3 regions of the Sorangium sp. So ce185 genome follow, and region 3 is predicted to be linked to each of the others. Evidence: predicted binding sites of a transcription regulator. Region 3 holds the regulator's gene; each other region holds the start of a gene.
The links. Region 3 encodes HrcA, which represses chaperone genes, less so after heat shock. Its sites were predicted from a motif close to GNTAGCACTCNCCNNNGGNGAGTGCTANC; they were not measured.
Positions count from the first base shown of each region.

Region 1: the regulator HrcA is predicted to act here: its motif matches at 2,026-2,054, upstream of groES (co-chaperone GroES).
Region 2: the regulator HrcA is predicted to act here: its motif matches at 1,808-1,836, upstream of groES (co-chaperone GroES).

Region 1 covers NZ_CP150316.1:9,677,859-9,681,129, reverse strand. Annotated here, with positions in the region: gene groL (chaperonin GroEL) at 1-1,593, opposite strand, end outside; gene groES (co-chaperone GroES) at 1,627-1,917, opposite strand; gene WMF26_RS35470 (hypothetical protein) at 2,371-2,976, shown strand; gene WMF26_RS35465 (hypothetical protein) at 2,976-3,271, shown strand, end outside.
Region 2 covers NZ_CP150316.1:4,582,468-4,585,738, reverse strand. Annotated here, with positions in the region: gene groL (chaperonin GroEL) at 1-1,324, opposite strand, end outside; gene groES (co-chaperone GroES) at 1,393-1,689, opposite strand; tRNA gene WMF26_RS16925 (tRNA-Gln) at 2,254-2,327, shown strand; tRNA gene WMF26_RS16920 (tRNA-Glu) at 2,367-2,441, shown strand; gene WMF26_RS16915 (NUDIX hydrolase) at 2,706-3,271, shown strand, end outside.
Region 3 covers NZ_CP150316.1:14,429-17,699, forward strand. Annotated here, with positions in the region: gene WMF26_RS00045 (extensin family protein) at 1-369, opposite strand, end outside; gene hrcA (heat-inducible transcriptional repressor HrcA) at 705-1,748, shown strand; gene WMF26_RS00055 (RluA family pseudouridine synthase) at 1,741-2,817, opposite strand; gene WMF26_RS00060 (response regulator transcription factor) at 3,005-3,271, shown strand, end outside.

The DNA.
Region 1 (3,271 bases), 4.1 Mb from region 3:
GGCCGCCGCCTTCTCCTCCTTCGGCCGCTCGGCGATGAGCGCCTCGGTGGTGAGCATCAGGCTGGCGACGCTGGCCGCGTTCTGGAGCGCCGACCGGACGACCTTGACCGGATCGATGACGCCCATCTCGAGCAGGTTGCCGTAGTCGCCCGACGCCGCGTTGTAGCCGAACGAGTCCTTGCCCTCGCGCACCTTCTGCACGACGATCGAGCCCTCCTCGCCGGCGTTGGCGGAGATCTGGCGGAGGGGCTCCTCGATGGCGCGGCGGATGATGTTCACGCCGAACCGCTGCTCGTCGTTGACCTGGATCTTCTCGAGCGAGGTCTGCGCGCGGATGAGCGCCACGCCGCCGCCCGGGACGATGCCCTCCTCGACGGCCGCGCGGGTCGCGTGGAGCGCGTCCTCGACGCGGGCCTTCTTCTCCTTCATCTCGGTCTCGGTCGCAGCGCCGACCTTGACCACCGCGACGCCGCCCACGAGCTTCGCGAGCCGCTCCTGGAGCTTCTCGCGGTCGTAGTCGCTCGTCGTGTTCTCGATCTGGGCGCGGATCTCCTGCTGCCGGGCCTTGATCTTGTCCTTCTTGCCCTGGCCGCCGACGATCGTGGTGTTGTCCTTGTCGATGATGACCGTCTTGGCACGGCCGAGATCGCTGATCGTGACGTTCTCGAGCTTGAGGCCGAGCTCCTCCGCGATCACCTGGCCGTCCGTCAGGACGGCGATGTCCTTCAGCATCTCCTTGCGGCGATCGCCGAAGCCCGGCGCCTTCACGGCCGCGCAGTGCAGCGTGCCGCGGAGCTTGTTCACGACGAGGGTCGCGAGCGCCTCGCCCTCGACGTCCTCGGCGATGATGAGGAGCTGCTTCTGGCTCTTGGCGATCGCCTCGAGCACGGGGAGCAGGTCCTTCATGTTGGAGATCTTCTTCTCCGAGATGAGGATGTAGCAGTCCTCGAGGTTCGCCTTCATCGCCTCGGGATCGGTGACGAAGTACGGCGAGAGGTAGCCGCGGTCGAACTGCATGCCCTCGACCACGTCGAGCGTCGTGTCGGCGCTCTTGGCCTCCTCGACCGTGATCACGCCCTCCTTGCCGACCTTCTCCATGGCGTCGGCGAGGAGCTTGCCGATCGTCTCGTCGCCGTTCGCGCTGATCGTGCCGACCTGCGCGATCTCCTTCGCGTCCTTGGTCTGCTTGGCCGAGCTGTGGAGGTGCCCGACGATCGCCTCGACCGCCTTGTCGATGCCGCGCTTGATCTCCATCGGGTTGTGGCCCGCCGCGACGAGCTTGGAGCCCTCGCGGTAGATCGCCTGGGCGAGCACCGTGGCCGTGGTCGTCCCGTCGCCGGCGATGTCGCTCGTCTTCGAGGCGACCTCGCGGACCATCTGGGCGCCCATGTTCTCGAAGCGGTTCTCGAGCTCGATCTCCTTGGCGACCGTCACGCCGTCCTTGGTGACCGTCGGCGAGCCGAAGCTCTTCTCGATGACGACGTTGCGCCCCTTCGGGCCGAGCGTGACCTTGACCGCGTCGGCGAGGGCGTTGACGCCCGCGAGGATCATGCTGCGGGCGGACTCGTTGTAGATGATTTCTTTGGCTGCCATGGTGTCTCTCCTAAGTTCCTGCTATCGCCCGCGTCACTTCTCGATCACGCCGAGGATGTCGTCCTCGCGGAGGATGAGGTGCTCCTCGCCGTCGATCTTCACCTCGGTGCCCGAGTACTTGCCGAAGAGGACGCGATCGCCCTCCTTGACGTCGAGCTTCCGCACGGTACCGTCCTCGCCGACCTTGCCGTTGCCGACGGCGATGACCGTGCCCTCGATCGGCTTCTCCTTCGCGGTGTCCGGGATGTAGAGACCCCCCTTGGTCTTCTCTTCTTCCTTCACGCGCTGAACGATCACGCGGTCCTGGAGCGGTCGAATCTTCATCTTTGCGAATCCTCCGGGGACGAGCGGCCGCGTCCCACGAGACGGCAGGACCCAGACGGCCTGCCTGAGCAGCCGCAAGGTCCCATACGATTGCAGTCTGGGCACTTTGCTAGCACTCACCTCAGGGGAGTGCTAGCGGGCGCGCCGAAGATAGCCACCCCCTCCAGGGTGTCAAGCGCGGGTCAGCCCGGCATTTCGCGCGCTGGCAGCCAGGCGCCCGGGTGGCTGTAAGTCCTGGAGATTGCAGGGGAAGGTGCGGGACGTGCGGCTGGGCTTGGCCCGGTCCCTCGGCTAAAGTGAGCGTATGAGGGCGGAAATGCGGCTGCACCGTGACGCGACGCCCTCATGGTCTCCTGCCCGAGGGAGGCCGACAGGACGTGTCTGGTTGACCTGAGCGCGTGGTGGCCCGGGTTACGTCGGTATCCAGGGTGCCCGCGCAAGTGAGGTGCCCCCGTGAGCCAAGCGATCTCTGTGTCCCCGAGCATGACCCGCTACTTCCAGGAGGTTGTGGACGAGGCGCTCCGAGTTCGGAACGTCGCCGCGACCGAGGCGGCGTCGAGTTACCTGGTCGGTCTGCTTTGTGCCTTCGCTCACCCGGACGAGCACGCCGAGTCCACCTTCAACCAGCCCCTGACCTTTCTCCTGCGCGACGCCCTGGAGGCCTCCGGCGCCGAGCGCTTCCGGCGGCTGCGCAATCTCGGCGACGGCGTCCTCTACGTGGTCGGCTTCTTCGGCGGCCACATCGAGCTCAAGGGCATCGATCGACGCTACGTGGTCGGGGTCGGGTCGACAGCCTACCACCACGCCGCCGCGATGCTGCGCCTCAACGCGCGCGGCGGCCAGGGCCCCGACGTCCTCGCGGAGATGGCCGAGAAGTTCGAGCGCTTCGTGAGCGTCTTGAACGATGTGGCCGACGGCACGCTCGCGTCCGGCGCTCGCGATGAGCGCTCGGTGCTCCGGCTGTACGAGCGCTGGGTCCGCACCGGCTCCAGCCGGCTCGCCGACGAGCTCGGGGCGCGCGGGCTCGTGCCGAGCCGCGGCACGGGCGGGCTCAACTGATGCGGGGCGCGACCTTCCCCGCCCGGATCCAGCAGCACCTCGCGCGCACCTACGCGCTCGACGACGCCCCCGCTGTCGACGATTTCATCCGGCCGACGGACGGCGGCGCGCGCGAGGCGCTGCTGATCCGACACGCGGACGGGGACATCGAGGTGGCGCTGCACCTGCCCGCCCGCGCGATCTCGCGCGGGCGGGAGGGGACGTTCGACGAGATCTGCCAGATCGTCGAGGGGGTGAGCCACTTCCTCTATGTGGCCGAGCGGGCGCGCAGGGAGCTCCCGGCGACCCAGCTGGA
Region 2 (3,271 bases), 4.6 Mb from region 3:
CGAGCCGCACGCCGACGTCGCGCTCGTCGTTGAACTTGAGCTGCTCCAGGGCCGAGGCCGCCCGGAGGAGGGCCACGCCGCCGCCGACCACGATGCCTTCCTCGACGGCCGCGCGGGTCGCGTGCAGCGCGTCCTCGACGCGCGCCTTCTTCTCCTTCATCTCCGTCTCGGTCGCCGCGCCGACCTTCACCACCGCGACGCCGCCGGCGAGCTTCGCGAGCCGCTCCTGGAGCTTCTCGCGATCGTAGTCGCTCGCCGTGTCCGCGATCTGCTTGCGGATCGCCTCGATGCGGCCCTTGATCGCGGTCTTGTCGCCCTGGCCGTCGACGATGACCGTGTTGTCCTTGTCGATCTCGACGCGCTTGGCCGTCCCGAGGTCGCGCACCGTGGCGCTCTCGAGCTTCTGGCCGAGGTCCTCCATGAACGCGGTCGCGCCCGTGAGGATCGCGATGTCCTTCAGCATCTCCTTGCGGCGATCGCCGAAGCCGGGCGCCTTCACGGCGGCGACCTTGATGGTGCCGCGCAGCTTGTTCACGACGAGCGTGGCGAGCGCCTCGCCCTCGATGTCCTCGGAGAGGATGAGCAGCTCGCGGCCCTGCTTCACCACCTGCTCGAGCAGCGGCAAGAGGTCGGCCATGGCCGAGATCTTCTTCTCGTGGACGAGGATGAGCGGGTTCGTGAGGACCGCGGTCATCTTCTCGGGATCGGTCACGAAGTAGGGCGAGAGGTAGCCGCGGTCGAACTGCATGCCGTCGACGGTCTCGAGCTCCGTCGTCATGCGCTTGTTCTCCTCGACCGTGATCACGCCCTCCTTGCCGACCTTCTCCATGGCGTCGGCGAGGATCTGGCCGATCTCCTTGTCGCCGTTCGCGCTGACGGTGGCGACCTGGGCGATCTGGTCCTTGTCCTTGGTCGGCTTGGCGGCCTGCTGCACGGACTCGATGACCTTCGCGACGGCCGCGTCGATGCCGCGCTTCAGGTTCATCGGGTTGTGCCCGGCCTCGACGAGCTTGAGGCCCTCGCCGAAGATCGCCTGGGCCAGCACCGTCGCCGTCGTCGTGCCGTCGCCGGCCTTGTCGCTGGTCTTCGAGGCGACCTCGCGGACCATCTGGGCGCCCATGTTCTCGAGCTTGCCGGCGAGCTCGACCTCCTTGGCCACCGTGACGCCGTCCTTCGTGACGACCGGCGCGCCCCAGCTCTTCTCGATGACGACGTTCCGCCCCTTGGGCCCGAGGGTCACCTTGACCGCATCGGCGAGCGTGTTCACGCCCTTCAGGATCGCGGCGCGGGCGCCGCGGCTATAAACGATCTGCTTCGCAGCCATCTCTCAATCCCCTCGCGGCCGCGCGGCCGCGTCTGCTATCGCTTGGGTTCGGTTTCCCTCGATCCGGATCAGGAGGCGGACTCGGTCACGGCGAGCACGTCGTCCTCGCGGATGAGCACGTGCTCCTCGCCGTCGAGCTTCACCTCGGTGCCGCTGTACTTGCCGAACAGCACCTTGTCGCCGACCTTCACCTCGAGCGGGCGAACCTTGCCGTCCTTCAGGACCTTGCCGTTGCCCACCGCAACGACGCGCCCCTCGATCGGCTTCTCCTTCGCGGCGTCGGGGATGATGATGCCCCCCTTGGTCTTCGTCTCGCTCTCGACGCGCTTGACGACAATCCGATCCTGCAGCGGCCTGATTTTCATGGTGGCTCCCTCGTCCTCGGCTGGTTGACTGACCATCGGCTCGCCGGAGGTCCCGTTCGCCCCCCCGCAGGGGCCTTCCGCCCCCACGACGAGAGCTAAGTGCCCGGGATCACAGTCGCTTGGCACTCTCCTAGGCCGGTGGCTAAACCGCGGCCGAAAGTAAATCAGTCGCCCGGCACGTCAAGGGCACGCAGCAGACAGTCGCGACTTTTCCGGGGCCGTCGCCCCCGTGGAACGAAGAAGGAGCTCCTGGAGAGAGCGTCCGGGCAGCCGTCGCAATGCCGTGGGGGCCCCCCCGAGAGATCGGGCGGGCGAGGGCGAGCGATGACGCTGCGGACGGACGGGACGGCGGCGCCGGACGGCTGCGAGAGAGCGGCAGCGAGAGCGCGGCGGGCTCGATGCGGGCGGAGGGGACGGAGCGAGCCGCGCAAAATGCGCGAAACGCCGAGGATTTTCCGCCCCGTGAGGTTTTCTTGGTCGGGTCCGATTTTGATCGCTTGACAACCCCACCGGTCCGAGTAGATTCCGCGGCCCGTGGCGCTGATGAACACAGCGCTGACCCCTTGGGGGATCGTCTAACGGCAGGACGCAAGATTCTGGCTCTTGCTATCAAGGTTCGAATCCTTGTCCCCCAGCCAGGTCGATCAGCTCTGCTATCGGCCTTCTCGACAGTACAAGGTCCCATCGTCTAGCGGTTAGGACATCGGCCTCTCACGCCGGTAACGCGGGTTCGATTCCCGCTGGGATCGCCAGCATCACCTCAGCTCTCCTCGCTACCGAGAGCTCCTCCACGTCGCCCTGCGACCGCGGCTGCGGCTCGCGACCCCGCGAGGGTGCGCCGCCGGCGTCTGCAGGTCGCGCGGGGCACAGTGCGCGCCGGAGCAGCCCGTCGAGCATCGCCGGGCGCTCCAACCTCGTCGCCCGGCGCGTGAGCTTCTCGATGAAGCACAGGTTCGTCGAGGAGCACGCAGGGTAGCAACGGCGCCCTCCGTTCGAAGTGCGCTACCCTCGGGCCCATGGCGGCGCAGGACGGGGACGAGCTGTTCGACATCTTTGATCGCAGCGGCAAGCCGCTCGGCGTGCGCAAGGCGCGCAAGCTCGTCCACCGCGACGGCGACTGGCACCGGAGCCTCCACGTGTGGGTGGTCCTCGAGCGCGAGCCCGACGGCCGCCGGAGCAGCGCGGAGCCCTGGGTGCTCTTCCAGCAGCGCAGCCCGGACAAGGACACCTGGCCCGGCGCGTTCGAGGTCGCCGTGTCGGGGCACTACCGCGCCGGCGAGGATCTCGCGGAGGCGCTGCGCGAGGCCGAGGAGGAGATCGGCCTGCCGCTCGCGCCGGGCGACGTGATCCGGCTCGGCACGTGCCGCCACAGGGACGACCACGCGCCCGGCATCATCGACTGCGAGCTGGTGGACGTGCTGCTCGCGACCACCCGCCGCGCGCTCGCGGCGTTCCGCCCCGACCCGGCCGAGGTCACCGCGCTGCTGTCGCTCCCGCTCCACGCGGCGCAGCGCCTCGTCCAGGGCGAGGTGCCCAGCGTGACCGGCCTGATGCGGCAAGCGCCGGACGAGAGCGGCGCCGT
Region 3 (3,271 bases):
CACGCGCAGGATCCGGCTGAAGTCCGAGAGCGCGAGCGCGAGGCGGCAGTCGAAGACGTCGTACGGGTTGTCCGCGCGCTGGTGAGCCGGCAGCGCCGTCCGGTAGAGGACCCCGCCCACCCCCTGCATCAGCCGCACCGGCGCGAGCACGCCCGGCGCGCGCGGCACCGGCTCGAACGCGATCTTCCGCCGCGCGAGCGCCGCGCGGCACTGCTCCGCGCTCATGGCCGCGTAGCGCGCCGACGGGCGCTTGGCCCAGTCCTGGTCGAACCGCACCTTCGGCTTGCCCTGCGCGCTCGGCGCGGCGGCGAGCGGGCCGAGCGCGAGGGCGAGGGCGGCGGCGGCGGCGGCGTGGCGTAAGGACGGCATCGTTGGCAGGGACGGCCTCCGGCGCGGCGTGGTGCCCGCTGGAGCTGAAGAAATGAAGAAGGAGGAGGGCCGGAGGGCCGGAGGCGAAGCGCCGGAGGGCCAGCCACCGGCAGCGGCGATGCTGGACCCTCGGGCGCGGCGGTCGCGTCCATCCTACCGTGCCATTTGACCGGGCCGCGCGATCGCCTCAAAATAGGTCTCATGCGCATCCGTGGGCCCAGCGCCCGCACGCGCGTCTTGACGTATGGGAGCGAAGGTCCGGCCCGCATGGCTTCCCGGTCCGGGCGGTCCCTGGTCCAGGTAGCCACAGCGGCGCGCACCCGCCTGCAGTCGACATGGGAGATGTTTCCAATCGCGCTCGAAAGATCCTTTTCGCCGCGGTCACCGAGTTCATCGCGACGGGCGACCCCGTAGGCAGCAGGACGCTCGCGCGCAAGTACGGGCTGGATCTCTCGGCTGCCTCGATCCGCAACGTGCTCGCCGACCTCGAGGAGGCCGGCTACCTCCACCAGCCGCACACCTCCGCGGGCCGGATCCCGACCGACCGCGCGCTCCGGTTGTTCATCGACGCGCTCGTGGAGATCCGGTCGCTCTCCCCCGAGCAGCAGGCCGAGCTCAGCGCCAGGTTCGCCGAGATCTACACCGTGGCGAGCGACCCGCTCCGCGAGACGGGGCGCTACCTGTCGGAGCTGTCGGGCGCCGCGGCGGTCGTCGCGGCGCCGCGGGCGGAGATCCGCGCCCTCGGCCAGCTGCGCTTCATCCCGACGAAGCCCGGGCAGCTGCTCGCGGTGCTCGTCTTCGCCGACGGCTCGGTCGAGAACCGCTTCATCTCGATCGACGAGACGATCAACGAAGGGGAGCTCACCCGGATCCACAACCTGCTCGCCGACGTCATCGAGGGGCGCACGCTGGGCGAGATCCGGGATCTCTTCGCCCGCCGCCTCGCCGACGAGCGCCTCCAGATCGACGCGCTGAGGCGCCGCGCCTTCGAGCTCGGCAGCAAGGCGACGGCCGACGTGACGCGGCGGAGCGAGGTGGTCATCGAGGGGCAGAACCGCCTCATCGATCTGCCCGAGTACGCCGACGTCGACCGGCTCAGGAAGCTGATGAAGGCGCTCGAGGAGCGCGAGGAGCTCGTCGATCTGCTCGACCGCACCCTCGCCGCTGGCGCGGGCGAGGTCACCGTCTTCGTGGGCAGCGAGGCGGGCGACCTCGGCGGCGGCCAGCTCAGCCTCGTCGCCGCGCCGTACATGGAGAACGGGCGCGTCGCCGGCACCGTGGGCGTGCTCGGCCCGACGCGGATGGACTACGCGAAGGTGATGCCGCTCGTCGACGCGACCGCCGCGGCGATGAGCGAGGCGCGCGGCAAGGTCAGGTAGCGTCCTTCCGCCGCGGCTCGCGGAGCCGCTCGAGCACCTCGTCGAAGTCGGGGGGCGGCGGCGCCTGGAAGCGCATCGGCCGGCCGTCGGCGGGGTGGTCGAAGCCGAGCTCGACGGCGTGGAGCATCAGCCGCGGGGCGGGGATCTTCGGCCCGCGGTAGTCCCGCACGTAGACCGCCTCGCCGACGAGCGGGTGCCCGGCCTCGGCGAGGTGGATGCGGATCTGGTGCGTGCGCCCGGTCTCGAGGCGGCAGGCGACCAGCGTCGCGCCCGCGGCGCCGGCCGCCTCCTCGGGCCCGCGGAGCGCCTCGATCGGCTCGACGTGCGTCACCGCGAGCTGCCCCTCGCGCCGGCCGTCTCTGGCCGAGCCGCGCAGCCCGTCGCCCCGATCCTCGACGAGGTAGCTGCGGTACGTGCCGCGCGCGACGGCGCCGTGCGCGACCGCCAGGTACTGCCGGTGCATCGCGCGGACGCGGAGCTGCTGGGCGAGGTGTTTCTTCGCGGCGAGCGTCCGCGCGAAGACGAGCAGCCCGCTCGTCCCCTTGTCGAGGCGCTGCACGACGCCGAGCGGCGCCCGCCCGCGCAGGCGGTCGCGCCGGGCCAGCACCTCCCGCACCAGCGCGTCGAGCGTCGCGGCCTGCTCCGCGGGGTCCTCGTCGCCGTAGGGGATGGTGCTCACCCCGGCGGGCTTGTTCACCACCACGACGCTCGCGTCCACGTAGACCACGAGCTCGCCCTCGAGCTTGCGCCGCCGCACCGTCTCGGGCCGCGGCGCGTGCAGGCGGACCTCGATCTGCTCCCCGCTGAGCACCCGCCGCCGGGCGCTCGTCGCCACCGCGCTCCCGACGAGCACCTTGCCGGTCTCGATCAGCCGGCGCGCGTCGGACCACGAGACCGACGAGAGCGCCCGGACGGCCCCGTCGAGCGGCCGCCGGTCCAGCGCGGCCGGCACGGTCCAGCGGCCATCCTGCGGGGGGCGCACCGGGGCGGCCGGGCCTTCGTCGATCGGATCGGCGGCGTCGCGGGGGTGGGGGTTGGGGGGCGGGGCGGCGGGGCGGCGCGGGCGCATGAGGGGTCGTGGGGGGCGCCTCGGCTCCGCCCACAGGCGTGGGACCGGGCTCTACCGGCGCGGAAAACGCACATCCGCGGGGCCCGCGGGGGCGAAATACACCGCGAATGTTGACACATCGCGCGACCGGAGCCGAAGATATCCAGAGCCGTCATCGCTTTCTCGCCATCTGAGAGGAGACCCGTTCGTGGCCAGCACCCTTCTCGCCGTAGACGACAGCGTGACCATGCGCAAAGTGCTCGAAATCACCTTTGCGGGTCAGGATTTCCGCGTCGTGACGGCGAGCAGCGCCGACGCTGCGCTGCAGAAGCTCAAGAGCGATAAACCCGACCTGGTGATCGCCGACGTCACGCTCGAGCCGAAGAACGGCTACGAGCTGTGCAAGGCGATCAAGCAGGCCTCACCGGCGACGCCTGTCCTGATCCTGTCGTCCAAGCAGAACCCGTTCGATCCC